Regions from separate parts of the Bradyrhizobium zaerense genome, predicted to be linked through region 1. Evidence: riboswitches for the same ligand, from Rfam matches in the RefSeq annotation. Region 1 holds a riboswitch; the other holds the start of a gene.

Evidence for each region. Region 1 has a riboswitch for cobalamin ahead of AB8Z38_RS10730 (DUF1636 family protein). Riboswitches for the same ligand answer to the same signal wherever they lie in the genome.
Region 2: it holds a riboswitch for cobalamin, as region 1 does, so the genes downstream of both, metE (5-methyltetrahydropteroyltriglutamate--homocysteine S-methyltransferase) here and AB8Z38_RS10730 (DUF1636 family protein) in region 1, are expected to answer to the same signal.

What each region holds. Positions count from the first base shown of each region.
Region 1 covers NZ_CP165734.1:2,132,374-2,147,273, reverse strand. Annotated here, with positions in the region: gene cbiB (adenosylcobinamide-phosphate synthase CbiB) at 1-343, shown strand, start outside; gene cobD (threonine-phosphate decarboxylase CobD) at 355-1,320, shown strand; partial or broken gene AB8Z38_RS10740 (cobyric acid synthase) at 1,325-2,773, opposite strand; gene cobO (cob(I)yrinic acid a,c-diamide adenosyltransferase) at 2,784-3,419, opposite strand; cobalamin riboswitch at 3,460-3,680, shown strand; gene AB8Z38_RS10730 (DUF1636 family protein) at 3,774-4,148, shown strand; gene cobW (cobalamin biosynthesis protein CobW) at 4,145-5,179, shown strand; partial or broken gene cobN (cobaltochelatase subunit CobN) at 5,179-8,426, shown strand; partial or broken gene cobG (precorrin-3B synthase) at 8,423-9,472, shown strand; partial or broken gene AB8Z38_RS10710 (precorrin-8X methylmutase) at 9,587-10,215, shown strand; gene AB8Z38_RS10705 (precorrin-2 C(20)-methyltransferase) at 10,218-10,949, shown strand; gene cobJ (precorrin-3B C(17)-methyltransferase) at 10,946-11,680, shown strand; gene AB8Z38_RS10695 (cobalt-precorrin-6A reductase) at 11,656-12,402, opposite strand; gene cbiE (precorrin-6y C5,15-methyltransferase (decarboxylating) subunit CbiE) at 12,401-13,582, shown strand; gene AB8Z38_RS10685 (cobalamin biosynthesis protein) at 13,579-13,947, shown strand; gene cobM (precorrin-4 C(11)-methyltransferase) at 13,944-14,726, shown strand; gene AB8Z38_RS10675 (cobyrinate a,c-diamide synthase) at 14,726-14,900, shown strand, end outside.
Region 2 covers NZ_CP165734.1:3,778,214-3,793,113, forward strand. Annotated here, with positions in the region: gene nifK (nitrogenase molybdenum-iron protein subunit beta) at 1-342, opposite strand, end outside; gene nifD (nitrogenase molybdenum-iron protein alpha chain) at 423-1,925, opposite strand; gene AB8Z38_RS18350 (hypothetical protein) at 1,954-2,097, opposite strand; gene AB8Z38_RS18355 (hypothetical protein) at 2,807-3,103, opposite strand; gene AB8Z38_RS18360 (hypothetical protein) at 3,126-3,953, shown strand; gene AB8Z38_RS18365 (helix-turn-helix domain-containing protein) at 4,816-5,100, opposite strand; gene AB8Z38_RS18370 (hypothetical protein) at 5,090-5,290, shown strand; gene AB8Z38_RS18375 (cytochrome-c peroxidase) at 7,687-8,754, shown strand; gene metE (5-methyltetrahydropteroyltriglutamate--homocysteine S-methyltransferase) at 9,572-11,887, opposite strand; cobalamin riboswitch at 11,987-12,186, opposite strand; gene AB8Z38_RS18385 (4Fe-4S binding protein) at 12,944-13,147, opposite strand; gene AB8Z38_RS18390 (EAL domain-containing protein) at 13,732-14,900, opposite strand, start outside.

The DNA.
Region 1 (14,900 bases):
TGCTGCACGGATCGACGATGTCGCCAACTTCATTCCGGCGCGGCTGACCGGATTTCTGTTCGTGCTGCTGGCGCCGCGGCGATCCAAAGCGTTGTCGTGCATGACGCGCGATGCGCGTCGTCATCGATCCCCCAATGCCGGCTGGCCGGAAGCGGCCATGGCCGGCGCGCTCGGCGTGCGGCTCAGCGGTCCTCGGATCTATCATGGCAGTATCACGAGCGAGCCGTGGCTGAACGAAGCCGCACGCGATCCGCTCGCCGCGGACATCGTTCACGGGCTGACGATCTACCGCCGCGCCATGGTGTTGCTGGCCGGCGTGCTTGCGATCCTGGCTTTCGCGTGAAAGAACATCGCATGCGCGAGCACGGTGGAAATCTGGATCAGGCCCAGCGGCGTTTTGGCGGCCGCGCGGAGGACTGGATTGATCTGTCGACCGGGATCAACCGGCTGCCATATCCAGTCGGCGAAGTGAGCATGCGCGCGTGGAGCCTGCTGCCTTCGAGGTCCGATATCGAGGCCCTGCATCGGGCCGCGCAGCACGCCTATAACACGAGCGCGCCGGTTGTCGCGATGGGCGGCGCGCAGACCGCCATTCAACGGTTGCCGCAACTTGCGCCGCCCGGCCGGGCGCGCATCCTCGCGCCGACTTACAATGAATATGCCGCGGTGCTATCGGCTGCCGGCTGGAATGTCGCAGAGGTCGGCGAGCTCGATGCGCTGGCAGGTGCGGACCTCGCCATCGTCGTCAATCCCAACAATCCCGATGGTCGGTGTTATAAACCAGCCGATCTGCTCGCGCTGCTGCCGCGCGTGCGAAGACTCGTGATCGACGAAAGCTTTGCCGACGCGGTTCCGCATGGGTCGCTCGCTTCGGAAGCGGGGCGGCCCGGGCTGCTGATCCTGCGCTCATTCGGAAAGTTTTACGGGCTTGCGGGCCTGCGTCTCGGCTTCGCGCTTGGCGACGCGTCCGACATCGCCAATCTCGCCACGGCGATCGGCCCTTGGCCGGTCTCTGGAGCGGCGATCGCGATCGGCTGCCGCGCCTTGGCTGACGATGCTTGGGCCGAGGCAACGTCAGCGCGGCTTGCAGCGGATAGCGACAGGCTCGATGCCATGGTGCAATCGCAAACCTGGAGGCTCGTCGGCGGCACGCCATTGTTTCGTCTCTATGAGATGCCCGACGCGCTCGCCATGCAGGAAAAATTGGCGACCGCCCGGATTTGGCCCCGCGTCTTCACGCAGCGGCCGAGATGGTTGCGCCTTGGACTTCCCGGCAGCGAGACGGAATGGACGCGTCTCGGCGAGGCGCTTTCACGTTAAGCACTCAACGCGCGAGCGCGAGCAGGCCTTCGACATCCAGGTGCGTTTCGATGTGATCGGCAAGCGCATCGAGCGCGCTCTCGATCCTGGCGTGGTAGGGCTCGTCGCCCGCGGGAATGTCGAGCCTTGCGAGATACGCCTTGCGGAAATCGTCGGATGTGAACAGGCCGTGCAGATAGCTGCCCTGCACGCGCCCATCGCATGAGATCGCGCCTTCCGGCTCGCCGTCGACTTTCGCGAACGGGCGGGCGCGATCCGGCCCGTCAGTGCGGCCGATGTGGATTTCGTAGGCCTGAATCGGTTGAGCCGTGGCGGCGTGCAAGGCCGCAACACGCGTCAGTGTCTTCTGCGCGCTCATCACCGTCGCGACGTCCAGAAGCCCGAGGCCCGGCGTGTCGCCTGCAGGACCTTCGATGCCGCCGGGGTCGGCGACGCTGCGCCCGAGCATCTGGTAGCCACCACAGAGACCGAGCACATGGCCGCCTCTGCGGTGATGCGCGAGGAGATCGATGTCCCAGCCCTGCGCGCGCAGGAAGGCGAGATCGCCGCGGGTGGATTTCGAGCCCGGGATGATGACGAGCCTGACGTCGCCGGGGATCGCTTCGCCCGGACGCACCATGACGAGATCGACACCAGGCTCGAGCTTGAGCGGATCAAGATCATCGAAATTGGCGATCCGCGACAGCGCGAGGCAGGCGACCTTGCATTGTCCCGGCTTTCGCGCGTCACTCCAGGCCCTGCGCGTCTTCGGCTGGCAGCTCGCCGGCACGGCCGAACCACGGCAGCACGCCAAAGCCGCGCCAGGATGTTTTCGCTTCGATGAGCCGGTAGCCGTCGTCGAACAGCGTGGGATCGCCGCGGAACTTGTTGATGACAAAACCCTGGATCATGGCTGCATCGTCCGGATCGATCACCGTCTTGATACCGACAAGCTGGGCAATGACGCCGCCGCGGTCGATGTCGCCGATCAGCACGACCGGCACGTCGGCCTTGCGCGCGAAACCCATATTGGCGATGTCGGCCTTGCGCAGATTCACTTCGGCCGGGCTGCCGGCGCCTTCCACCAGCACGAGATCGGCACGCGCCTTGAGGCGTTCAAAACTCTCCAGCACCGCGCCCATCAGCTGCGGCTTCATCGCCGCATATTCGCGCGCGCGCGCAGTCGCGACGCGTTTTCCATGCACGATCACCTGAGCGCCGATATCGGTCTCGGGTTTCAGCAGCACCGGGTTCATGTCGGTGTGCGGCTCGGCGCCGGCTGCGAGTGCTTGCAGTGCTTGTGCGCGTCCGATCTCGCCGCCGTCGACGGTGACGGCTGCGTTGTTCGACATGTTCTGCGGCTTGAACGGCAGCACGCGCAGGCCGCGCCGCGTGAAGGCGCGCGCGAGGCCGGCGACGATAAGCGATTTGCCCACGTCCGAGCCGGCTCCTGGATCATCAATGCGCGCGCCATCGTGTGTGCTTCAGAACTCGACGCCGGGTTGCGCCTTGATGCCGGACCGGAACGGATGTTTGACCAGCGTCATCTCGGTGACGAGATCGGCGATCTCGATCAGTTCGTCCTTGGCGTTGCGACCGGTCAGCACGACATGCGTCATCGGCGGCTTTTGCGTCTTAAGGAAATTGACGACCTCTGCGATGTCGAGATAGTCATAGCGCAGCGCGATGTTGATCTCGTCGAGCACGACCATGCGCAAGCTGGGATCGCAGATCAGCTCCTTGGCCTTCTCCCAGCCGGCGCGTGCGGCGGCGATGTCGCGGGCGCGGTCCTGCGTCTCCCAGGTAAAACCTTCGCCCATGGCGTGGAACTGGCACAGGTCGCCGAAATGGCCGGTGAGCAGGCGCCGCTCGCCGGTGTCCCAGGCGCCCTTGATGAACTGCACGACCGCGCAAGGGAAGCCGTGGGCAACACAGCGTACGATCATGCCGAAGGCTGAGGAGGACTTGCCCTTGCCGGCGCCTGTGTGGACGATGATCAGGCCCTTTTCGCCGCTCTTGGACGCCATGATCTTGTCGCGGGCGACCTTGATCTTCGCCATTTTCGTCGCGTGGCGGGCATCGGCTTCTGCGGCCGTTTGGCTATCCGGTTCAGTCGTCATCTGACGGGGTCCTTCGGCTTGACAAGAGGCGGCCGGGGGCAAATGGTGGGCCAGCGTTGGTTCCTGTCCTACGACAGGCGAAGAGGGAATGCGATAGGGTCCGAATCGGCGAGATTTGGGTCCAAAATGCAGCCGCCCCCGCGACCGTGACCGGAGAGATGCCCGAAGCCACTGATCCCCTGGGGATCGGGAAGGCGGGGGATCGAAGGGCAAAGCCCTGCTCCGCAAGCCGGGAGACCTGCCAGCGTGGAAGTTTTGGACCGGCGGACGGGGTGTTCCGCGACGGGGAAGCGAGCCTTCGCAAGAATGCTTCGCGCGCCTCTTCGCCTCCCGCTGTTTATTCTGGAAGAGGCGATGACTGTCACACTTCACGTCTGCATCACCTGCCGCGCCGGCGAGACGCCCGCAGAGGGCGAAGCTACCCCGGGCAAGCGGCTGCACGGTGCGATCCTTGATGCCGGTGTCCCGGACGGCGTCAATGTGGTTCCCGTCGAATGCCTGTCGGCCTGCAGCCAAGGTTGTTCCGTCGCGCTCAGCGCGCCGGGCCGCTGGTCCTACGTCTATGGGCGCCTGTCGGAGGTGCATGCAGGCGATGTGATCGCAGGTGCCGCAGCCTATGCCGGGGCGCCCGACGGTATCGTGCCCTGGCGCAGTCGTCCCGAGATCTTCCGCAAGCAATCGCTTGCCCGCATTCCCCCCATCGTGATCGTGCCCGAGGCCGCAGAATGATGACGCTCGCAAAAGTTCCGGTCACGGTGGTCACGGGCTTTCTCGGCTCCGGCAAGACGACGCTGATCCAGCATCTCCTCGCAAACCCCATCGGCAAGAAGCTCGCCGTGCTCGTCAACGAGTTCGGCAGCCAAGGCGTCGACGGCGACATCCTTAAATCTTGCGCCGATGCCAATTGTCCGGAAGAAAACATCATCGAGCTCGCCAATGGCTGCATCTGCTGCACCGTGGCTGACGATTTCATACCGACCATGGAGAAGTTGCTGGCGCGGCCGGTCAGGCCCGATCACATTCTGATCGAGACGTCCGGGCTTGCGTTGCCGAAGCCGCTGCTCAAGGCGTTCGACTGGCCGGAGATCCGCTCGCGCATCACGGTCGACGGCGTGATCGCGCTCGCCGATGCCGAAGCCGTTGCCGCCGGCCGTTTCGCGCCGGATCCGATTGCGGTCGAAGCGCAGCGCGCGGCCGACGGAAGTCTTGACCACGAGACGCCGCTGTCGGAAGTGTTCGAGGACCAGATCGCCTGCGCGGACATCGTGCTGCTGACCAAGGCGGATCTTGCCGGCGCCGCAGGGCTCGAAGTCGCCAAGGCCGCGATCACCGCCGAGATGTCGCGCCGCGTGCCGATGCTGCCAGTCACCGATGGCGCGATCGACGCGCGCGTCATCCTCGGTCTCGGCGCTGCGGCCGAGAATGATCTCGCCGCACGCCCCTCGCATCATGACGGAGAGGAAGAGCACGAGCACGACGATTTTGCTTCCGTCGTGATCGATCTTCCGGAGGTGAGGGATATCGATGCGCTGGTCGCTTCGGTCCAGCGTCTCGCGCGTGAGCAGAACGTGCTGCGCGCCAAGGGCTATATCGCGGTCGCGGGCAAGCCGATGCGCCTGCTGCTGCAAGCAGTCGGCGAACGCGTGCGCCACCAATTCGACAAGCCGTGGGGCGCGGGTATCAGGCAGTCAAAACTCGTCGTGATCGGCGAGCACGGCGATATTGACGAAGTCGCGATTAGAGCGGGACTTAATATCTGATGCACGTCGTCTTCCGCGAGAGCCGCGGTCTCGAGGAGACCGCAACGCCAAGAGACATCGGCCAGGACCCGGCCGGTCTCGTGGTGCTCTCGTTCTCGGATTCCGATCTTGCGGCGTTTGCGGCTGGCTGGCGACGCGGCCGCGACAGCCTGCCGTCGCTTCGGCTGGCCAATCTCGCGGAGCTTCGTCACCCGCTCTCGGTCGACACCTATGTTGAGCGCACGCTGTCGCAGGCGCGGGGCATCCTGGTGCGCCTGATCGGCGGGGAGTCCTATTGGGCCTATGGCCTTGCCGCTCTGCATCAGCTGGCGAAGGATCGCAACATCGCGCTGGCGGTGCTGCCGGCCGATGGCCGTGACGATACGCGGCTGGATGCGTACTCGACCTTGCCGGTCTCGACGCTGCGGCGGCTGATGGTGCTCTGCGACACCGGCGGCCCGGTCGCAGCGCAAGCCGCGATCGCGCAGCTCGCGCTCGCCTCGGGCCTCTACGCCGGTCCGGTCGTCGGCGAGATGACCGTGCCCGAGATGGGCTTTTACGATCCCGCGCGTGGTGTGATTGTCGCGCCGTCAGACGGCGACGGCAGGCCACGCGCGCTGGTGACCTTCTATCGGTCCTATCTCGCCGCCGCGGACACCGGCCCTGTCGACGCCCTGATCGCGGCGCTGCGCGAGAAGGGGTTTCACGCCTATGGTGTGTTCGTCACCTCGCTGAAGGCTGTGGGCGTCGCGGATTGGCTGCGGGCTTACCTCGCGCAAAATCCGCCGGCCGCGATCGTCAATGCGACGGCGTTCTCGGCCATGGGCGACGATGGCACGACGCCATTCGATGCCGCACCGTGCCCCGTGTTCCAGGTCGCGCTCTCCACGGCGCGGCGCGAGGACTGGGCGGCGTCGCTGCGCGGCCTGTCGCCCGGCGACCTCGCCATGCATGTGGTGCTGCCCGAGATTGACGGCCGCCTGTTCGCGGGTGTTGTGAGTTTCAAGTCAGCGGCGGATCGTGATCCCGATTTGCAGTTTTCACATCTCGCGCACAGGCCCGATGCGGAGCGCGTGACTGCTGTCGCCGCGCGCGTTGCGGCGTGGCGGCTGCTCGCGGAGAAGCCGGCCAGCGAGAAGCGGCTGGCGATCGTGCTCTCGAACTATCCGGGTCGCCCGCACCAGATCGCGCATGCGGTTGGGCTCGATGCGCTCGCGTCGGTCGAGGCCTTTGTGTCCGATCTCGGCGAGGCCGGCTTCGACGTCGAGCCGGTCCGCGCGCTCGGCGAGAGCTTGCCGAGGCAGCACCTGGCCTGGAGCATCGCCGATTATCGCGTGGCGCTCTCGCGCCTTCCGCCAGCTTTGCAGGAGGGCCTCGCGCAAGCCTGGGGGCGCCAGAGAGCGATCCGAGTTGCCGCAACGGCGCATTCCAATTCGCCGCGATCCAATGCGGCCGATCGATCATCGCGGTTCAGCCCGAGCGCGGCGAGGGGACTACGCGCGCCGCCGATTATCACGATCTCGCCCGCACGCCGCGCCATGCCTATGTCGCGTTCCATCTGTGGCTCCGCGCGCAGGCGATTGACGCTGTCGTGCACATGGGCGCGCACGGCACGCTGGAATGGCTGCCGGGTAAATCCGTTGCGCTGTCACCGAGCTGCTGGCCGGAAGCCCTGGCCGGCGATCTGCCGATCATCTATCCTTTCATCGTCAACGATCCCGGCGAGGCCGCGCAGGCCAAGCGGCGGATCGCTGCCGTCACGATCGGTCACCTGCCGCCGCCGCTCGCAGCATCCGCGGTCCCTGAAGGCTTGCGCCGGCTCGAACAGCTCCTCGACGAATATTCGACCGCTGATGGTCTTGATCCCGCCCGACGCCAGCGCCTGATCGCCGCGATCCGCGACGAGGCGCGCGCGGCAGGCCTCGAAGACGATCTCGGCCTCAATGCCTCGGCTGCGCCGGCCGAAGCGATCCCGCGGATCGATCGCTTCGTCTGCGACCTCAAGGAAAGCCAGTTCGGCGATGGCCTGCATGTGTTCGGCCGAGGTATCTGCGGAGAGCCCGAGCGGGATGCTCTGCTTGCTGCGCTCGCGGGCAAACGGATCGTGCCCGGGCCGTCAGGCTCTCCTTACCGGGGGCGCCTGGACGTGCTGCCCACCGGGCGCAATCTCTTTGCCGTCGACCCGCGCGCGGTGCCGACGCCGTCGGCGCAGGCGCAGGGAATCAAGCTCGCGGAAGAGTTGCTGCGTCGTCATCTGCAGGATCACGGCGACTGGCCGAAAGGCCTCGTCGTCGATCTCTGGGGCTCGGCGACAATGCGTACGGCCGGCGAAGAGTTTGCGATGGCGCTGCATCTGGCCGGCCTCGCGCCGCGCTGGGATCATGCCTTCGGTCGAGTCACAGGCTACGACATCATCGTGCCGGCCGAACTCGGCCGTCCCCGCATTGACGTCACGCTGCGCGTCTCGGGTCTGTTCCGCGACGTCTTCTCCGGTCTCGCGCAATTGTTCGAGGCGGCGGCTGAGGCGCTTGCGGCGCGCGATGAGGAGGGCGATGAAAATCCGTACCGCCATCGCGTATCGCGCGTGTTCGCGCCGCGTCCGGGGCAATATGGCGTTGGCCTTTCGGCGATCTCGGATGCTTTCACGGCCGAGACACGCGACGCGGCCGGTGAGGCCTGGCTGTCGGCGTCGTCCTGGGCGTTCTCGGCCGATGGCGAGATCAAGCCGGATCGTGCCGGCATCGAGGCGCGGCTCGCATCTGCCGACGCCTTCGTCCACGTCCAGGACTTGCCGGAAACAGATCTGCTGCTCGCGGCCGATTACGCGGCGCATGAAGCGGGTATTGCTGCCGCTGCCGCAAGGCTCGGCGAGGGCGTGCCATCGCTTTATCATCTCGATACGACCAGGCCGGAGCAGCCGCATGCCCGCACGCTGACCGAGGAAATCTCCCGCGTGGTCCGCGCGCGCGCTGCCAACCCCGCGTGGATCACCGGCATGATGCGCCACGGTTTTCGCGGCGCCGCCGAGATTACTGCGACGCTTGAGCATATGGCAGCCTTCGCGCATCTAGCCGGCGCCGTGCCGCCGCATCTGTTCGATCTCTACTTCGATGCGACGCTCGGCCATGACGACGTCCGCGCCTTCATGGCGCGCGAGAATCCAGCGGCGCTCGCTGCTATCGAGACGTGCTTCACGCGCCTGCACGAAGCCTCGCTCTGGCGAACGCGCCGCAATTCGATCGCGGCGGCGCTGCGGGAGGCCTCATGAGTGGCGTCGCGGTCAAGGGCTGGTGTCCCGGCGCGCTGCGACCGATGCAATCGGGCGACGGGCTTGTCGTCCGCGTGCGCCCGTTCGGCGGACGGCTGGATGCGGCGCAGATCACCGGACTTGCGCATCTCGCTGAGCGCCACGGCAACGGCCTGATCGACGTGACCAGCCGCGCCAATCTCCAGATCAGGGGCGTCAGCGAGATCAGCCATGGGCTGCTGCTGGACGGCCTTGCCGAACTGGCGTTGCTTGATCCGGATCCTGACACAGAATCCCGTCGCAACATTCTGGTGACGCCATTCTGGCGCACCGGTGACGAAACCCAATCGCTCGCCGCCGAGCTCGAGGAGGCGCTTTCCGATAGCGCGCTCGACCTGCCGACCAAATTCGGCTTCGCCATCGATGACGGGAGCTCGCGCGTTCTTGCCGGCGATTCCGCAGACGTGCGGATCGAGCGTGACCAGACCGGCGGACTTTTGATAAGGGCCGATGGTGCGAAACACGGCCGCCCCGTTCCGCGTGGACAGGCCGTGAGCACTGCGCTCGCGCTCGCAGATTGGTTCGTCCGCTCCGGCGGAGCGAGCGACGGACGAAGGCGCATGGCGGCGCATCTCGCCGCCGGCGCCGTGTTGCCCGAAAGCTTGCGCGGTGAGAGCGCGCCGGCGCCGATCATGGCGGCTGCGCGTCCCGGGCTCTATCCGCAGGGTGCGATGCTTGGTGTGGCCTTCGGACAATTGTCACATGAAACGCTCGAGCAGCTCGCCGCCTGCGGACATGCGCTGCGTATGACGCCATGGCGGATGGTTTTGAGCGAAAGCACGCGCGTGATGCCGAATGCGACCGGCCTGATCACCGAGGCCTGCGATCCTGCGCTGCGTGTCATCGCCTGTAGCGGTGCGCCACGCTGTCGCGAGGCACATGCCGATACGCGCGGCCTTGCCGCGGCCCTCGCTCCGAACATAGGTGCGGCGTCACGGCTTCATGTCTCCGGCTGCGCCAAGGGCTGCGCCCATTCCGGTGCGGCCGCGATTACCTTGGTTGCGACCCGCGCTGGATTCGATCTGGTGCGCGGTGGGTCCACGCGCGATGCGCCCATCCTGCGCGGGTTGAATCGCGACGATATCGTCCGCGATCCCTCCATCCTGATGGGAGGGGCACTGATGCCTCATCTCTATGAGACCGACGGCGAGGCGATTTATCGCCAGTCCTTTGCCACTATCCGTGCCGAGGCCGATCTTGCGCGCTTTGGGCCGGACGAGGAGCAGGTCGTGGTCCGAATGATCCACGCCGCCGGCATGGTCGGACTGGAGGCGCATATCCGCTTCACGCCGGGGATGGCGACCGCAGCGCGCGCCGCCTTGCAGAAGGGTGTGCCGATCCTGTGTGACGCGCGCATGGTCTCGGAGGGAATTACGCGCGCGCGACTCCCGCGGCCAACGCCGTGATCTGCACGCTCGGCGACGAAACCGTTCCCGCGCTCGCCGAATCCATGCGCACCACGCGCTCGGCTGCCGCGCTTGAGTTATGGCGGCCGCATCTTGATGGTGCGATCGTCGCGATCGGCAATGCGCCGACCGCGCTGTTTCATCTTCTGAACATGCTGGAGGACCGTGACTGCCCGCGCCCGGCCGCGATCATCGGCTGCCCCGTGGGTTTTGTCGGTGCTGCCGAATCCAAGGCTGCGCTGATGGCCGATCCGCCGGTGCCGGCACTGACCGTCGCGGGCCGCCTCGGCGGTTCCGCGATCACCGTTGCCGCCGTGAATGCGTTGGCGAGCCGGAGCGAATAGCGATGGGACGCATCATCTGTTGCGGTCTCGGCCCCGGCGATCCTGATATGATGAGCGTGCGCGCCGATCGCATCGTGCGCGGCGCAGGGCATGTCGCTTTTTTCCGCAAGAAGGGCCGGCCCGGTCAGGCACGCCGGATTGTCGACGGCATGCTTGCAGCAGATGTCACCGAATACCCGATGGAATATCCGGTCACGACCGAGATCGCATTCGACAGCCCGGAATATGTCCAGTTGCTCGGCGGCTTCTATGACGAATGGGCCGAGCGGCTGGCGCGGCTGGCGCGCGCGGTCGACGTCATCGTGCTCTGCGAGGGCGATCCTTACTTTTACGGCTCCTTCATGCATCTGCACACGCGCCTGCAAAGCCGCGTCGAGATCGAGGTGATCGCGGGCATTCCCGGCATGGTCGGCTGCTGGAATGGGGTGGGACAGCCGATCGCGCTCGGCGACGACGTGACGACCGTGCTGATGGGCACGCTGACCGAGGATGAGCTCGAACGCCGCATGCGCGACTCCGATGCGCTGGTCATCATGAAGACCGGCCGCAACCTGCAGAAGGTGCGCCGTGCACTCGGGTCGGCCGGCCGCCTGGACGATGCCTGGCTGGTCGAGCGCGGCACCATGCCCGGTGAGCGCGTGGTGCGGCTTGCCCAGGTCGATGCCGCCGAGTGTCCTTATTTCGCGATCGTGCTGGTCCACGGCAAGGGCCGGCATCCGGACGCCGCCGAATGACGGGCACGCTGACCATCGCCGGCCTCGGGCCGGGCAGCGACGCGCTGGTGACGCCGGAGGTCTCTGCTGCGCTTGCAGCCGCGACCGACATTCTGGGCTATGCGCCTTATGTCTCGCGCGTGTCGCCGCGGGCCGGGCTGACCTTGCATCCATCCGACAACCGCGAGGAGTTGCAGCGCGCGCGGGAAGCCTTGCGGCTTGCCGCGGAGGGCGCCCAGGTTGTCGTCGTCTCCTCCGGCGATCCCGGCGTGTTCGCGATGGCCTCAGCGGTGTTCGAGGCGCTCGAACAGGCGCCGCAATGGCAGAAGCTGCTGATCCGGGTGCTGCCGGGCGTCACTGCGATGCTGGCCGCGGCCGCGCGCGCCGGCGCGCCGCTCGGTCATGATTTTTGCGCGATCAATCTCTCGGACAATTTGAAGCCGTGGGCGGTGATCGAGAAGCGCCTGCGACTCGCGGCCGAAGCCGATTTTGCCATTGCGCTGTACAATCCGCGCTCGGCGAACCGGCCAGAAGGATTCGGGCGCGCGCTCGCGGTGCTGAAACAGGCAGGCTGCGGCGAGCGCCTCGTGATTTTCGCGCGTGCGGTCAGCGCGCCTGACGAGAAGATCGAAACCGTGACGCTGAACCAAGCGACGCCCGAGATGGCCGACATGCGCACTTTGGTGATCGTCGGCAACTCGCAGACGCGCCGCGTCGGACGTTGGATTTATGCGCCGAGGCAGGTCCGATGACCGAGCCACTGCATGATCTCGGCCACGCTCTCAACCCGCAACCGATCGGGCAGCGACGGTCGCGAGATGATGATCACGGGCAGGCCGAGCGTGCGGGCCGCATCGATCTTGGCGCGGGCGCCGTCGCCACCAGAATTGCGAGCCACGACCCAATCTATGTGGCGTGCACGCATCATCTTCAGTTCGCCATCAAGCGTGAATGGTCCGCGCGACACGACCACATCCGCCGCGAAGGGCAGAGGCGCGTCTGGCGGATCGACGAATCTCAGCGTGTAGGCATGCTGCGGTTTGCCCGCGAACGGTGCGATGTGCTGGCGGCCGATGGCGAGGAAGACCTGGGCGGGCGGGTCCGGCAGTGCGGCCGCCGCGCAATTGACGTCGTGGACCTCGATCCAGTTGTCACCGGGCGTCCTGGTCCAGGGCGCGCGCTCAAGCGCGATCAGCGGCGTACCGGTTTCCGCACACGCCGCGACCGCGTTGCGGCTCATCTCGGCGGCGAAAGGATGCGTCGCGTCGATGACGTGCGTGATGCCTTCGTGACGGATGTAGTCGGCAAGCCCGTTCACCCCGCCAAAACCGCCGATGCGGGTCGGCAGCGGCTGGTCGGCGGGCACACGCGTGCGGCCGCCATACGAATAGACGGCCTCGATGCCCGCGCGCGCAACCGCTGCTGCAAGCAAGCTCGCGTCAGTGGTTCCGCCCAGGATGAGGGCGCGCGTCATGGTTGATCCCTGGCTGACGATCATCGGCATCGGCGAAGATGGCCTTGCCGGGCTGTCTGACGCAAGCCGAAAGGCGCTGGTTGACGCCGAAACTGTCTTTGGCGGTGAGCGTCATCTTGCGCTTGCAGGCGTGACCAGCCGTGGCCGACCGTGGCCGATTCCGTTCGATGCAGAAATCGTGCTGAGCTGCCGCGACAGGCCAACGGTAGTGCTCGCCTCCGGCGATCCGTTCTGGCATGGCGTGGGCGCAAGCCTTGCCGAGAAGCTTGGTGGCGACGAATGGATCGCGTATCCGGGCCCTTCGACCTTCTCGCTCGTCGCTGCGCGGCTTGGCTGGCGTCTCGAATCGGTCGCGTGCCTTGGACTTCACGCCGCGCCGTTCGAGCGCCTGGTTCCGCATCTGGCGAAAAATGCACGGGTCATCTGTCTGATGCGTGACGCAGCGGCGGTCGGCGATCTTGCGAAATGGCTGACGCAACGAAGATGGGGCGCTTCAATCTTATGGACGCTCGCTGCCCTTGGCGGCCCACGTGAATACATCGACCAGCATCGCGCCGAGCTCTTTGCTGATGATTCTGACGAAAAACTGGTTGCGGTAGCGCTGCTGGCGAGGGGAACTCAGGGCATCCCCCGCAACTCGGGACTGCCGGACGATCTCTTCGCCCATGATGGTCAGATCACCAAGCGGCCTGTGCGCGCGCTTGCGCTCTCGGCGCTGGCGCCGCGCCCCGGCGAGCGGCTGTGGGACATCGGCGCCGGCGCGGGCTCGATCTCGGTCGAGTGGGCGCTGTGCGGCGGCGCCGCGATTGCCGTCGAATCGCGCGAAGATCGCGCCGCGAACATCCGCAGCAACGCTGCAACCTTCGGGTTGACGCATCGGATCAATGTGGTCGCGGGAAAGGCACCCGAGGCTCTCGTTGACTTGGAAGCGCCAGATGCCGTCTTCATCGGTGGCGGCCTCGACCTCACGATGTTCGACGCCGTGTGGTCGCGTCTTGTGTCCGGCACGCGGCTTGTTGCGCATGCCGTGACGCTGGAGACGGAAGCGCTGCTCGGCGAATTGCATCAGCGCCATGGCGGCGAACTGATGCGGGTCGAGATTTCGCATGCCGCTCCGCTCGGTCGCTATCGGTCCTGGGAGGCAGCGCGGCCGGTGGTGCAATGGAGTACGGTCCGATGAAGGTCGCCGGTCTCGGGTTCAGGCGCGACGCCACGCTCGCGTCGCTGCGTGAAGCGCTTGTGGCGGCCGGCGGTCCCGCGGGCGTTGCGGCTCTCGCGACCGTCAGCGAGAAGGCCGATGCCGAGGCGCTGAAATTACTCGCGCGGGAATGCGGCGTGCCCATCAAGGCGGTTTTAGCCGATGTCCTGGCCGGCATCGACACGCCGACCCGATCAGAACGCATCACCGAAGCGTTCGGCACGGGCTCGGTTGCCGAGGCTGCGGCGCTCGCGGCAGCTGGTCCGCACGCGCGGCTGCTTTCGACGCGGGCGATCTCGCAGGATCGGACCGCCACCGCGGCCATCGCGGAAGGAGACGGCGCATGACGGTGCATTTCATCGGCGCGGGACCGGGTGCTCCCGACTTGCTGACGTTGCGCGGCCGCGACCTGATCGCGACCTCTCCGGTCTGCCTCTATGCCGGTTCGCTTGTGCCGGAGGGCGTGCTCGCGCATTGCCCGCCGGGCGCGAGGATCGTCAACACCGCGCCGCTGTCGCTCGATGAGATCATCGCGGAGATCGCCGGCGCGGATGCTGAGGGCAGGGACGTCGCGCGGCTGCATTCCGGCGATCTCTCGATCTGGTCGGCGATGGGCGAGCAACTCCGTCGGCTGCGCGCGCTTGGAATTCCCTTTACAGTAACACCCGGCGTGCCGTCCTTCTCCGCCGCTGCGGCTGCACTCGAAGCCGAGCTGACGCTGCCGGGCCTTGCACAGACCGTAGTCCTCACGCGGACCCCGGGCCGCGCCAGCGCAATGCCCGAAGGCGAAAAGCTTGCCGCCTTCGCCGCCACCGGCGCGGTGCTCGCCATCCATCTGTCGATCCATCTGCTCGACAAGGTCATTGCCGAACTCACGCCGCATTATGGCGCGGACTGCCCGGTCGCGATCGTCTGGCGCGCGAGCTGGCCGGATCAGCGCGTCGTCCGTGCGACGCTGGCAGCGCTCGATGCCGCCGTCGGTGCGGAGCTCGAACGTACGGCGCTCATCCTGGTCGGCAAGACGCTCGGCTCGGCGGACTTTTCCGAGAGCCGGCTTTATGCGGCCGATTATGATCGCCGCTACCGGCCCATCGGCGCCGAGCCCCGTTTTCCGGAGGCGTCGTGATGCCGGCAGGCCTCGTCATTTCCGCACCGGCTTCAGGGGTCGGCAAGACCACGCTGACCTTGGCGCTCGCGCGTGCCTGGCACAATCGCGGACTGAAGGTACAATGTCTCAAGAGCGGCCCTGACTATATCGATCCAGCCTTCCATGCCGCAGCTACCGGGCGTGCCTCCGTCA
Region 2 (14,900 bases), 1.6 Mb from region 1:
GACGCACGATGTCGGCTCCTTGAAGTGCCGTGACAGATGGCTGCGATAATACGCGACGCAGCCCTGTGAGCCGTGGACGAACGGCAGTGTGCGCTCGAACCCGAGGGCGGCGAACACCGCACCCAGCGGCTGGCAAGCCTTCGCCGGATTAACCGTTAGCGCCTCGCGGGCGAAGTTCTTCTCGCGGTACTCGGATGTCTTGGACCATTCTTTGATGCGATCGACGTCGGCGGGATCATGCGGATTCTCAAATAGCGCCTTCTTCTTGGCCAGCATCTGCTGGTATTCGTCTCCCCGGAAAAGCTCAGAGTGGTCGAGTATGTGTTCGGCGTTCTGTGTCATCATGGCACTCTTTGGGTTCTTGCGTTCGTTCTCCTGCCCTTCCCCTCCTCTGCGGAAAGAAACGGCCCGGCGTCGGTTTCCTATTCCGCTGCCATGAGGCTCGGCTGCGGAGCGTCCTTCCAAGGTGCGGTGGTCTTCCCCCAGATCGGGGAGTTAATCGCCATGTCCATGTCGCGGGCGAAGATCGCGAAGCCGTCATAGCCGTGGTAAGGACCCGAGTAGTCCCAGGAATGCATTTGGCGGAACGGCACGCCCATTTTTTGGAAGACGTATTTTTCCTTGATACCGGAGCCGACCAGGTCTGGCCGGATCTTTTCGACGAAGCGCTCGAATTCGTAGCCGGTGACATCGTCGTAGATCAGCGTGCCATCTTTGACGTAGTGCTGGGCGGTGCGTTGGTAGTCATCGTTATGCCCGAACTCATAGCCCGTGCCGACAACATCCATGCCGAGGTCCTCATAGGCGCCGATGACGTGCCGAGGACGTAAGCCGCCGACGAACAGCATTACCGTCTTGCCTTCGAGCCGCGGCCGGTATTTCGCGGTCACAGCATCGACAAGCGGTTGATATTTCGCGATGACGCGTTCGGCGCCTTGCTTGATCTTGTCATCGAAGAAGCTTGCAATTTTGCGCAGCGACTCCGCGATTTTGGAAGGACCGAAGAAGTTGTACTCGCACCAAGGAATCCCGAATTTTTCCTCCATGTGCCGTGAGATGTAGTTCATCGAGCGATAGCAATGCAGTATGTTGAGCTTTGCCTTCGGCGTCGCCTCCAATTCAGCGAGAGATCCATCCCCGGACCACTGGGCGATGACGCGTAGGCCCATTTCTTCGAGCAGGATTCGTGACGACCAAGCGTCACCGCCGATGTTGTAGTCGCCGATGATCGCAACATCATATGGTGACGACTCAAATTTAGAGCTGGTGTCTGGGGCGCTCTTGTCAAAGATCCAATCCCGAACGGCGTCGTTCGCGATGTGATGGCCGAGCGATTGCGACACGCCACGGAAGCCCTCGCACCGCACAGGCACGATGGTTTTGCCGCCATATTCCTTCGACTTTTCTCGGGAGACCGCCTCGATGTCGTCACCGATCAAGCCAATCGGACATTCGGACTGAATGGTGATGCCCCTGTTGAGAGGAAATAGCTCCTGGAGCTCATCGATGAGTTTCGTGACCTTTTTATCGCCGCCGAACACGATGTCCTTCTCCTGGAAATCGGAGGTAAACTGCAGTGTCACGAACGTGTCGATGCCGGTCGTCCCGACGTAGTAGTTGCGCCGCGAGCCCCACGAGTACTGACCGCAGCCGACCGGACCGTGGCTGATGTGGATCATGTCCTTGATGGGTCCCCAGACCACGCCCTTGGAGCCCGCATAGGCGCAGCCGCGGATGGTCATCACGCCGGGAATGGACTTGATATTCGACTTGACGCCACAATCCGACTTCCCCGCCTCGTGAACACTGAGATGCTTGGCGCGCCTTTTGGCGGTCTTCTCGGGGTAGACCTTCAACACCTCATCGATTAGCTGCTTGTTGCGCGCCTTGATCTCTGCAACGCCTTGGTTATCTGCTCTGCTCATACGAATTCCTTTCGATTGTCGTCTCAAATCAAGGAGCGGCGCTTTTGCGGTAGACCGACGGATTTCCGATCCGGCGTTCAGGTGTAAAGCGCGCAATCTGCGTGGGCGGTCCTACCGATCGCAACTTCGCGACGTTCATGCCGCAGCGGTCGTTCACGATCTTGTAGCTCATCTCGGCTGAGCGCTCAGGAGCGCCATGTGTGACGCTGTTTATCGATGACCAAGACCCTTCTCGGTGAAGTCATGCCTGCTCTCCAGCGGTTGGTCATATCGGCTTCTTTATTCGCTCGCGTGCGATCACGGGGCATGTCCCTGTGCGTGGGATGCAGGACTAACAGCCGCCTCCTGCGCAGGGGTCTGCAACGAGTGTGCCAGCGCCGGTTGAATAGAAAAAGCAACGTTTATAGAGCTACATAGCTGCCGGATGCGGATTGTTATAAACCTGACCCTGTCTGTCCCCGATAAGCGTAGGCGCTAACGCCATGTCTGAAACAAAACAATCAGTTACGCTCTCCACCAGCGGCGCGGCTGGAGTCTGGCCGCGCGCCGACGTCATTCCGATGCGCAGCCTTGCTTCGTACGCGCCAATCCAGCGATCGCAAACACCATCCGTTCGAGACGGATTTTAGCGCGGTTAGATGTGCCCATCGTGCTCGCGATCCCACCCCGAGCAAGACTCGCATCGAGCGCTCCACCACCTGCTCCAGATGTCTCCGCAAGAACTCAGTTGCCCAGCAGCAGGCCTCTTCCATTTCCGGGGGGAACATCTGACGCCGTGGAGAGCACGTAAGCTGATCAATTCCCAAGCAGCGCGGTAGCTTAAACTCCGCAAACCGTCACCCTGGGCTTGCGGATCCGCGTTCTAGAATCGCTTCATCGATTCATTCACTTGCAAGCCCGGTCACGGCTTCTTCCAGCATCTCGACAAAAACATCAGCTTCGCAAGTGCCGCCAGTCGAGATAAGGCAGGTCGAATGCGGACCACTGGTCGATTTACCCTTTCTCGTTCCAGGACCGGATCGAAATTCCTTACGCTTACCTCCGTTGCGTGGTATATTAATCGCCATTAAAACCAGTTTTGCTAACGCGCTCCGCCAGCATTTTTGCAGAACAGCGCGCCGATGGTCCACTTGAACGGTATTTTTCTTGCCCAGGTAATTTATGGTAAAAAGGGCCAAGACCTCGGACCGAAGTGGTCAGGTGCGGATTTCACGCATTGCAACGTTTGCAAATTGGTGCATCACCACTGTTACGGCGGTAATAGCGCTTGGGTTCGTGGGACTTGCGCTCAAGGACATACCCATCACGGCGCTGTCGAATGCAAATCCTGAAATTATCCAGGTTGCCATTCTGAGCGTTTATATTTCGTGCTGGGCTTACGGGACCAGCATCGACACGAAAATCCAGGGTGGAATATATGCGGACGACCCACAGGGAGGACGTGTCCGGACCGGATCAATTGTTGCTGTGGCCTTTCTCGCGGTTATTTCAGTCATTTTGCTGTCCGTGAGGTCGAACGAGGTGTATTTCGCGCTGGCCCTGGCTGCTTTTACTACGATCGATGTGCTGGGATGGCTGTATCTGCGCTACTGGTTGTTGCCAGGAATCATTAAGGCAAGCCGGGACAAGTTTGAGGATGAGGATGACTATTATGGCCAGATGATTCTGAACAAGGTGGCGTCCCAAATCATCGGTGACTGGAAGTGGCGAAGACAGATCCCGCTCGCGCTTATTGTTTTGTTGATTATTCTAATAGCTGTGTTCCCGCGGCTGCACGAAATTGTTGCGGAGAACGTTCACAAGCTGGTCCCGGCGCTTCCTTCCGAAACTATAAGACCGCTCCTACAGGATTTCTTGCTGCTGGCGTTCGTTCTCGTATCAGAGTTGTGGCATTTTGGTGTGCGTCTGAGTACGCTCCTGACTATTCGCGTCCTGAATGAGATGGAGGAGAAGTTCACGTTAGAACCGGCCATCGGGCGTGACCGATCCCGAAAGCCCAGGGGTCGGCGCCGGCGTTCTTCAGGATGATCAGCTTCGGCTTCCGTGACGGACCCTGTTCGTCGATGCCGCGCTAACGAATATGAACGGCTCCACTTTGAAAGTCGACGCAGCCAAAGATCGGTTACTTGCCGCATTGAAGCTCGACGGAGGGACGAAGAAAGTATCGCCCAATCGCTCACCTTGAACATCACCGAGCACCGGCATTTCGGGATCGGACTCATCGCTGCCGTCGTCGCGCTTTCCGCTTTGATCAGCATGTCCGTGGACTGGTTGGAATGATCCCACTTGCTGCGGCGTACCTTCTGCCAACCATCATCGGCTTCTAGGTTCGGCCTGGCGCCATCCTTAACGTCGTCTTTTGCTTGACGTGCTCAGCTAACTTGATTCTCCGTGTGGGCGCCGATTGGTCCTCGGAATCCGCATTGGAGGCCATGTCATGGCCTTCGATACTTGGGCCGGCGAAGACTCCGGCCGGAATCCCGCTCTAACGATGTCGGATTAGATCTGCCCTCCGGATGGAAGATGCCCGTGGTGCAAGCGGAGATCATCTCCTCCGAATCGATCGCTCTGCCTCGCGCGCCTTTCGCTTCTGTAGGGACGAGTTGGCTGCTGCAGTAAGCCGCCGCGTCGGTTCACGACCTAGCGTTCGACCCGTTAATCTTCCCTTTGGAGCTTCTCGCGCTCCTGCCGAAGCGCTTCGGTCTCTCGGGCGATCTCGCGTCCTTCGCCCAGTTGATCCTGGAAACGCTGGCGGGTCTCGGCGAGAACAGCGGGGGCGAAGGATTCAGTCAGCCGAATCTCGATTGCAGATCGGGCACTGCAGGGTGAGTTCATGAGCGCTTTTGCCGCCGTCGGATTAGATGTCATGAACCCTCCGTTTCGGCAGCTCTTAGGCCCGAATAAACGTGATCCGGCCCCCTTCGCCACGCTTCCGATGTGGCTTCACCTTTGTTTCGACGTCCTGATCGAACGACGTCAGCATGCGCAGCAGCTTTTCCACGGAAACCAACTTGAACTGCCCTCGAAGCAGCTTGGAGAGGTTGGGCTGCTTCACGCCAACGAGCTTCGCGGCTTCGGTCTGAGTGATCTCCCGCTCCGCCGTCAACCGCTTCAGTTGTACAATGAGGGCTGCCTTGAGTTGGTACTCGTCGGCGGGGAGGCGGTTGGCCGGCAACTTCTTCTTCGTGCTCGTGATCGGGCTGTGTTTATTCCGTGTCGATAGCTTCGGTGTCGCGCAGGCGCCGCCATGCGAGGCCAGTTCGTCCTTGAATGCGGATCGCCGGCCAAAAGAGCTGCCGATCGGACCGGGAGAACGTCAATTTGAACGCTCTACCGCGCTCGAGTGCCTTTGGAGTTTTGCCTAAACTTTTGCGGGTGTGCTCGTCTTGGAGGACGGCATATATAGCCCCGGGAGCACATATGTGTGTGCCTAAGAATATGGACAGTAATTCGTGTGCGCGCACCTGCGGAATTCAGCGTAAGACACGTCACTTGGATAGAAGAGATTCTGGCCAATCTGTGAATTCCAACTCGAAGCTACGTAGGCCAGTGGGTTTTGTCGTGAATTTAAGGGTCTTCCCTGAAAGGTCGGCCAATGAACCAGATGCGAACTTGAAAACTGTCGTGCCGGAAGTTGCGACCCCAATGCCTTGCTCGCCTTCCATGCTAGAGAAGTCGGTCGCCTCGGAGAGTTGCCCAATTGCAACTCCCTCCAGCGCGTGGTGAAATTCTATGGACGCCAAGTATGTCCTTTTGTCAGCAGCCCACTCGCTGACCGACACTGCTGTGATCCCCGCGTCGGTCAAGAGACCACCTGCAATCCGGCAGCCATATTGAACGGTGAGAATGACCCGCTCATTCCGAACTCCGGCCGGCTCTCGATCGGCGGCAGTGATCGTGCACGAGTACCGCCTTGTTTCCGCAACCGCCCCCATGCTTAGCCCGATCCACTCGAGAGCGGAACATAGTAGAAAAGCGAGAGCGGGTCTTATCATTCGACTGCACCTGATCTGAAATATCGTTCGCCTGCTCTGTACAATCTGACGTTACGGGCGATTCAAGCTCCTTCGATCGCTCTGCCGGATCAACGTTACTCAGGTGACTGCGGTGTTCGCAGAAACGAGGCGAGCGGTATCCCCCGGCAGCGCCCTTTGATGGGGGCCGGAACGACTTCATTATTGGTGCGCAGCGGGCAGCACGTCGGTGAACCAAGGCTATGGGCCGAGCTTTTCAGGTCGGCGGCGGCCATGAGGGGCGCGACGGCCCGCGGCGCCGGAGCGCTACATTCCTGACTCAGGCGCAGGCGCTCTGTGAGCGGACGCTATTTAACGCGGAATGCTCCCGCGGCACGGTCCCGAAATTTTGCTTCACAATCTCAATGTAAAAGGAAACGTGGCCGAGACGAGCCGTTCAAAGGCAGACTGCCGCTCAAGCAGACGCTCCTCGAGCATCTTACGCTGGAGATCATCTAGCTCGCTTTGAAGCCTTCTGCGACAACGCCAAATGTCGTTCCGTACGGATCTGATCTCATTCAAGCGATCGTCAATCGAAGCCATGACGGATACCGTATCCCAACTTGAACCAGCCATGGACAAGTGCTCAATCGCTCCTTCCTCGGATCTCAGGACTTGGGCCATCTGCGGACATGATGTCACGATCTCCTCCCAGCGTGTCCTCTTGTATCGGCGTCTTTCAACGCAAGAGCACGAAGTAGCGGCTGCTCGTGCAGAAGTTCAGCTTATTTTGCCCTCAGCGCGCAGGATTTCAAAAGCTAGCAGCAGCCCGTGAGTGGGCCGACTAGGTAATTCAGCCAACACCCGCCGGATCAGGGGTCAGGCCGGTCACCTGTCGAATTGGCTAGGACGGTCGCACCGTCAGACTCTGGGCAGCCGCGCCTTTCAGACTTGAGCATGGCAATTGCCATGCCACCGAACCTCAGGTGGAATTGAACAAGCCATGTTCGGTTCGGAGGCTCGTCCTTGCAAACGAGCCGGGGCTTCGCGGCGGCGGCGCGCCAGAGCGCCCCGCATATGAGTCGGAGAGGCTTCAGTCGGCAGGGCTCGGCGAAATCGTGAACAACGCGCACCGCCGGGCGCCTCGGGTCAGTGTCTCGCCCAGCTGCGTAGGTCTTGTTACCGCCATTCCCGCGTACGGCCGGCAAGCTGGCAAGCGAACCTCACCACAAAAGTATCTGCGGTCATCTCTAGCCGGGCCTGGCGCTTGTGGCATCTGTGACACTGAATGTAGTGATCAAACCAACACATGCGACTTTGTTTGTTCGTCCGGACTCGTTTTACAACTAAATCAGCAACTTGCGCCTCCGGCGCAACTGGCATCGCAGTTGCTAATTGTCCAATGACACCGTGAGCGCTGAGCGCGCCCAGCGGTATAAGACGGATACATCAACTTTGCGGGAGCGTATTGGCCAACCAATCGCTCGATGGAGCACCGATGCGGCCACCGGACAGCTTACTGCTTGCGGCACGGCTGTTGTTGTCAGATCGCCCATCACGCCGAACGTTGAGGCGCTAGTCTGATCCACCAGCAGAAAGGCCGCGCTCTAAGCTCGAAGCGAACTCGCGAATCACATAAGCCCCTCAAGCCCGTGCGTGAACGCTGGCGGCGAGCACCTCGAAATCGCACATTTTGATGCAGCCTCGCTTCAGAGGATCCGGTGCATGCTGCGCCGGACCGTCGAGGACCGCGTGGCATCGCTTTCGACTGTTTCCTTGTTTAACAATCAGAACTAATGAGGCGGTGTATGAACATGTCGATCCCGGAGCTTCGACTCGTGGCTGAAGCATCTATTTTAGCTGTTGGGCTGCTGATGTCGTCAGGAGCTAACGCGGACGATGATCTGATGAGAAACGCCAAGCAGATCTTCCATCCGATTCCCTCGGTCATTCCTGCGGTAAAAGACAATCCAGTGACGCATGGAAAGATCGAGCTCGGCAAGATGCTGTTCTTCGATCCGCGGCTATCGGCGAGCGGGATCATTAGCTGCAATACGTGCCACAATCTCGGGACCGGCGGAGTTGATGTCGGTCCGACTTCCGTTGGCCACGGCTGGAAGGTCGGCCTACGTCGGGCCCCAACCGTCTACAACGCAGTGTTCAATGCGGCCCAATTCTGGGACGGACGTGCCGCGGACCTCAAGGCGCAAGCCACCGGCCCTGTGCAGGCGAGTGCGGAAATGAATGCGACTCCGGATCATGTGCTCGGTATCTTGAACTCAATGCCCAGCTATGTCGTCTTGTTCAAGAACGCTTTTCCGACCGAAGCGAGACCGGTCACCTTTGAAAACTTTGCGAAGGCGATCGAGGCTTTTGAAGCGACTCTCATTACACCTGCGGCTCCATTCGATCAGTATCTCGAGGGCAATGCACATGCTCTCGATGATCAGCAGAAGTCCGGGTTGGCACTGTTTATGGAGAAGGGATGTTCCTCTTGCCACAACGGAATCAACCTCGGTGGACAGGCCTACTTCCCGTTCGGCGTGACGCAAAAGCCGAACGCAAGCGTGCTTCCGGACGCCGATAAGGGGCGGTTCGCTGTCACTAAGGCGGTCGGCGACGAATATGTCTTCCGCGCGGCGCCATTGCGGAACGTCGCGTTGCGAGCCCCTTACTTTCATTCGGGACAAGTTTGGAGCCTCAAGCAAGCTGTTGCCCTGATGAGTGAAGTCCAGCTCGGCGCCAAGCTTAGCGATAGGGAGGAAAGCGACATTGTCGCATTTCTGAATTCGCTGACCGGTCGGCTGCCTAAGATCGAATATCCGGTGCTACCAACGCGTAGCAACACGACACCAAAGCCTTCAATAGACAGATAGCCTTAGCAGCACAGGCCTCATTCCCTGCCGAACAGCAACAGATGATACGCAAGAAACCGGCATCCCGCAATGACGTCTAAATGAACGATCTTGTGCTGTCACTCATCACCAGCACTATCAAAAATGCCCGGCCTCCACGGGAGGCCGGGCAGAAGTCACGCAGGAGCGACGCTCCGTTCCGCATCGCACCAGCTTTCGTCGGTAGGGAGGACTACCGGCGATCGATTTACGGCGAGGGCACTCGCCGTCAAACAACAAGAAGCGGATATCGCTCCGCGCAACTTAGCGAGCCGCCAGCCTTCCGCTCCTGCCGGAAAGTTCAACACTTGCCACCACTTGCCAGCTGTCCGGTTAGCAAGGGGAGCCTTGATGGAGCTGGGATCCATCGCGCAGGCGGTTTGGCTGCCGTGTCCTGAAACTCAAGGGTCAGTTTGCCGTCACGCGGCAGCGTTTGGCAGCGCCCCGACACCAACAACTCTTCTCGAAGATCGGGCCAAGGCGCCAATTACGTATAAAATTCTGTAAGGGCGGTAAAATCGATTGTTGTGATGGGACACATCCACGCGATGGATAAATGAAAAGATAGGGCCGTGGTTCGCCTCCAGCGTTCGTGAGGTGGAATATGTCATCTGATCGGTGTGGCCGGCATGCTGGCGTCCTCCGGATTCGAGCTTGTCACCGGCTGTATGCGATCGCCTCCACCGAGGCAGACCGGCATTCGCAAGCGCTGGAAGGTTTGGGAGGCTCGCAAGATGTCCCGACCTCCCAAACCGCGTTCATCTTATTCACAAATACGTTGGCGACACGCTCCGTACGATCATGTCTCAGCCCGCAACTCGCGTGCGGCGGCCACCATATTGACGAGCGCGGGACGCACCTCCTCCCACCTTCGAGTTTTCAGTCCGCAGTCGGGATTGATCCAAAGCTGCCGATCGGAAACGCGCTGCCGCGCCAACACGATCAGCTGCTTGATCTCCGCTGCTGCGGGAATGCGCGGCGAATGAATGTCATAGACGCCCGGCCCGATCTCATTAGGATATTTGTAGCTCTTGAAAGCGTCGAGCAATTCCATTCTAGAACGCGAGGCCTCGATTGAAATGACGTCGGCATCCATTGCTGCGATCGCATCGATGATTTCGTTGAACTCGGAATAGCACATGTGGGTATGGATCTGAGTTCGATCAGCGACAGCGGAGGAGCAAATGCGGAAACTGTCCACTGCCCAATCGAGATAGTCCTTCCACCGCGATTTGCGTAGCGGCAACCCCTCCCGCAACGCGGCCTCGTCGATCTGGATCATGGTCGCTCCAGCCGCCTCAAGGTCGATGACCTCATCTCGGATCGCGAGAGCGATCTGTCGGCATGTCTCGCTCCGCGGGATGTCGTCACGGACGAACGACCAATTCAGGATCGTCACCGGTCCGGTCAGCATAGCCTTGACGGGTTTTTTGGTCAGGGACTGCGCGTAGCGCCACCATTTGATGGTCATGGGCTTCGGGCGGGAGACATCTCCAAACAGGATAGGAGGACGAACGCACCTCGAGCCATAAGACTGAACCCAGCCGTGCTTGGTAAATGCGAAACCCAACAGCTGCTCGCCGAAGTATTGAACCATGTCATTGCGCTCGAACTCACCGTGTACGAGCACGTCCAGGCCGATATGTTCCTGCCACTGCACGGTACGGGCTGTCTCTGCTTTGAGACGCTGCTCGTACTGCGTGTCATTCAGCGCTCCCCGGGCATGAGCCGCACGCGCATTGCGGACGTCGGCCGTTTGCGGAAAGGATCCGATGGTTGTCGTTGGAAACCTCGGCAATGCGAACGCGACGCGTTGGACGTCCGCACGCTGGTTGAACGCACTGCGACGGCGACGCATGTTATCGCCGATGGCGGCCATTCGTCGGGCGACGTTCGCACTGTGGATCTTGGGCGACGTTTCGCGGGTGACGGATGCATCCTCTGAGAGCGCGAGTTCATCGGCCACGTCGGCAGCATGGCCGGCCAGCGCTTTGCCCAATATCGAAAGCTCCTTGATCTTCTGCACTGAGAACGCCAGCCACGTCTTCAGATTGGGATCGAGATCGGTCTCTAGCTCAACGTCAGTCGGAACATGAAGTAGCGAGCAGGAGGGAGCAATCTGAACACGGTCCCTGCCCAGCTTTTTGACCATAGGAGCAAGCTGGTCGTGCAGCGCCGGCAGATTTGAGCGCCACACGTTGCGGCCATCAACGACGCCTAGCGAGACCACGAGATCTCCACGGGCTCTGGCGACAATCGCGTCCAACTGGCCGGGTGCCCGAACCAAGTCGACATGGAGCCCGGCAACGGGCAAAGCCAAGACCGTCTCAAGATTGTCGTCGACGGCCCCAAAATATGTGGCCAGCATGATCTTTAGAGCCGGCACGGCGTTAACGAAGTGAGCATAGGCCCGGCGGATAGCCGCCCGAGATGCTTCGTCGAGGTCCATCACTAGGCATGGTTCGTCGAGCTGAACCCATTCAGCACCGCGCGAGGCTAGTTCGCGGAGAACATCGACATAGACGGGGAGGAGCCGATCAAGCAGCGACAGCGGATTGAATGCGGGATTTACGCTCTTGCCAAGCTTCAGGAAAGTGACTGGGCCAACTAGGACGGGCCGCGTCTGATAGCCGAGGCTTCTTGCCTCCTCATATTCCTCGATCGGCTTCCGAGAGACATACTTAAAGATCTGATCCTGGTGAAATTCCGGCACCATGTAGTGGTAGTTGGTATCGAACCACTTCGTCATCTCCTGTGCGGCTACGCCGGGCCCATGCTGAGCGTGACCACCGTCCTGAGCGCCACGCGCCATGGTGAAGTAGGTTTTGAGCGACACAGGACCTTCGGTCCAGCCGTAAACGTCGGGAATGGCGCCGACCATTAGGCTGGTATCGAGCACATGGTCGTAGAGCGAGAAGTCATTCGAAGGAATGACGGTCGCACCGCGGGATTTCTGCCGAGCCCAATTAGCGGCACGAAGTCCACTCCCCGCCTCGAGGAGCTCGGCTTCGCTGGACTTTCCCGCCCAGTAGCTCTCGAGCGCGAATTTGAGTTCGCGTCGTGGGCCGATGCGTGACGTTCCCAGGGTGGCAACGGGAAGCGAAAGGATAGACATAGCTTAGACCCCATGATTGGGGCAAAGGCCATGGCGGACGCATACAGCGAACATCGCGTGAGCGACAACTGCTTGGCGCACACCGGGACACCCCGCCCGTGGACGATATCTTGTCGAGGCAGGTCTCCTGGCTCACGGGTCGTCGGTGCTGTCCGGCCTTCCCGAAGCCGCATGGCTTCAGTGACTTCGTTGGACAGCGGCTCGCCGCTTACAGTTGCGGGGGCAGCGCCGGTTTTGCACCGGCTTCCCTCTTAGCTCCGGATCAAACGGATCCAAAGACCGCGACGGCTGGAATTATGCGCACGAGGATCGATGCGTCAACCTACCGATTCTCGCGGCGATATTGCCCAAGCGATTGCGAGCGTACTAGCAGGGTGCGAGGGTCTGCGCGCGGCCTGGTGAACAGGCGCGGATCTGTGGAGGCTCCGCTTGTGAAATGCGTTCGCTTTCAACACCCTGCTCGCGTAAAACGGATGAACTCCGCGACCGGAACGAACCCGGGCCGTTTTCGCTATCTGTATGATCGCGACGAGGCTGGCCTTTTCCGTCAGCAGCTTTTCCAACCTGCGAGTCAGGAAGATGCGATCAGCCTTGGCCCGCATCCATTTGGTCATAGCCCATGAGGCTCCCTAGAAACTGGGAAGCCGGATTGCTCCAGGATCGCATGATCAAGTCGACTCCTTGGTGTTCGGCCGGCCCGCGACGAGGCACGAGGTCGTCCGTCTCCGTGAGGTTGGTTAAGATGATCTTCTCGGTACGCCAGGTATTCACGTGCTGAGCGACTTTGGCGCCGGCTTCGATGCGCTCGTGGCCGCTCGACGCCGATCTGCCTCGCCTCGGCTCGTCACTAGCGACCATCAGCCTCAACGCCGCCACTGGAGGATCTTCGTCCGACAGAGGCCCTTCGAGGGCCTCCTCGGAGTCGATCAGCGTCTTAAGCTCGTAACGATGTTAATCGACCTCGATGCGCCCCATGCGGCCGGTGGTCGCCTCAAGGTCGACATCTACGACTTCGTTCGCGAAATCGAGCGATGAGGCCTTCTGGACGCGGGCTGCTTATGCTGTCTTGGACGGGACACAGGTGTCAGGGACCGGACAGACCACCGCGCATTGCGGCGTGTCGCAATGGCCCTCGCACTCCGTACATTTTTTGGCGTCTATAACGTAAATGTCGCGCTTCAGGCTGATCGCCGCGTTGGGACACTCGAACTCACATGCGCCACAAACGGTGCATTGCGAAGCGACGATCTTGTAAGCCATGCCTTCCGACTCCTTAGGCGAGCGATGCCATGGGCGATCCCTTTCAAATGCCGTGCCAAACGCAGACGCGCTCAAGGTTGGGCAATTTGCCCAATTCGACTGTCCGGGGCCTAAGACCATGTTGCATCTGCGACAGCAACAGGCCGCTTCAATTCCAGGCTAGAGCCCTCGGGCCCTCTTGAGAGTCAGTCGCGGCTTGACCGCTGCGAGCGTCCGTCGGTTTGTTTGGGACGTCAGCGCGGGGGACAAGCGAGGCTCGACGCTTCCGAAACCGGCCGCGCGACAAAAAGCCGCGAGCGGACGCAGGTCTACGTCGGATCTCGGCAAACCTCCGGTCACACACCACCGACGGAGGTTTTCGCAAGCCTCGCTCATGGCTGCAACGCTAGCTCCGCGGATTGACTCGCTGGAGGCTTGCAAAAACGGGTTTGTGGTACAACAAGCTTCGGAGGCAAGTGAAGTTGCGACGGGGCGAGCGACACTGGCCTTGCCAAGTGACTGATTGAATTGCACTCAGCCTCATGCCTGGTGCCGAGTAGGCACGGCGGTGCTCGTGAGCGCTGCTAGGCTTCGCTTGGCCGCGCTCAGCCACTCGTGACGCAAGCTGGAGCATGGTTGAAAGATGACTGTGCAAATTGCTTCAGTGGCATGGCTTTTCCGAACAGATGGCCCTGCGCAAGGTCGAAGCCGAGTTCGGTCACAGCGATTAGGTCGGCCTGGCTCTCCACACCTTCGGCGACGGTGCGCACATTGTACTCTTTGGCTACATCGACGATATGGCGGCACACCGTTCGCTTGAGGGGCCCATTCGCGCAGCCGCCGACGAACTGACGATCCACTTTCAATTTCATGAACGGGAATTTTTCTAGGCCCATCAGCTGTGGCCAATTGGCACCGACATTGTCGATTGCAAGGCCAATGTTGTGAAAGCGAACCTCACGCGCAACCTGGACCAGGAGATCTAGGTTCTGGATAGCTTCCACGCTCTCGATTTCAATCGTCAAACCGCCGAAAGCGGGGTGCGACGGCATGCGCCGACAGAGATCGCGTACCGCCTGCGGGTCAATCAGGAATGCTGCCGGGAGATTGATGGAGAGATCGATCGAAGTTTGCTGCTCCAGAAGATAATGCCAATCCTTGATCGCGCGGTCGATCACGAACTGCGACAACTCCCTAAAATGCGGATCCTGAGGCTCCGGGATGAAATAGGCCGGTGGAACAACGCCCCAGGTCGGGTGCCGCATTCGCACATGCGCCTCTGCGCCGCGACGGCTAAGGGTACACGCGTCAAACTTCGGCTCATACCAGAGCTCAAGCCAGCCAGCATGTAAGGCTTCTCCGACATGAACCGCGGGACGGGGCGCCGGCTCTTTTGGCAAGAGCATGGCAATCCGATCGCGCAACGTCTCGGCTGCAAACGGCGTCCTGAGCGGCGGCAGCATAGCAAGCCCATATTCACTACCGACCTGCTGCACTGCCGCCATGATGATCGACTCTCGGGCTCCGAACGCCAGCACTCGGCCTGCAAATTCTTCGCGTACCAGTATCTCGAGCAATCGTCCAGGCTCGATGCGGTCCGAGCCAATGCCGAGCAGGATCAGATCAGGGAACTCCGTGCTGAGTACGAGCGGCAGCTCGTCAGCAGTCCTGCATTCGCTAATAACAAACCCCATATTCTCCAGCACATCCCGTAGAAAGGCGCGCAGATGCCGCTTGCCGACGGCCAGGCACGCCCGCGGCCGCACCTTACGTT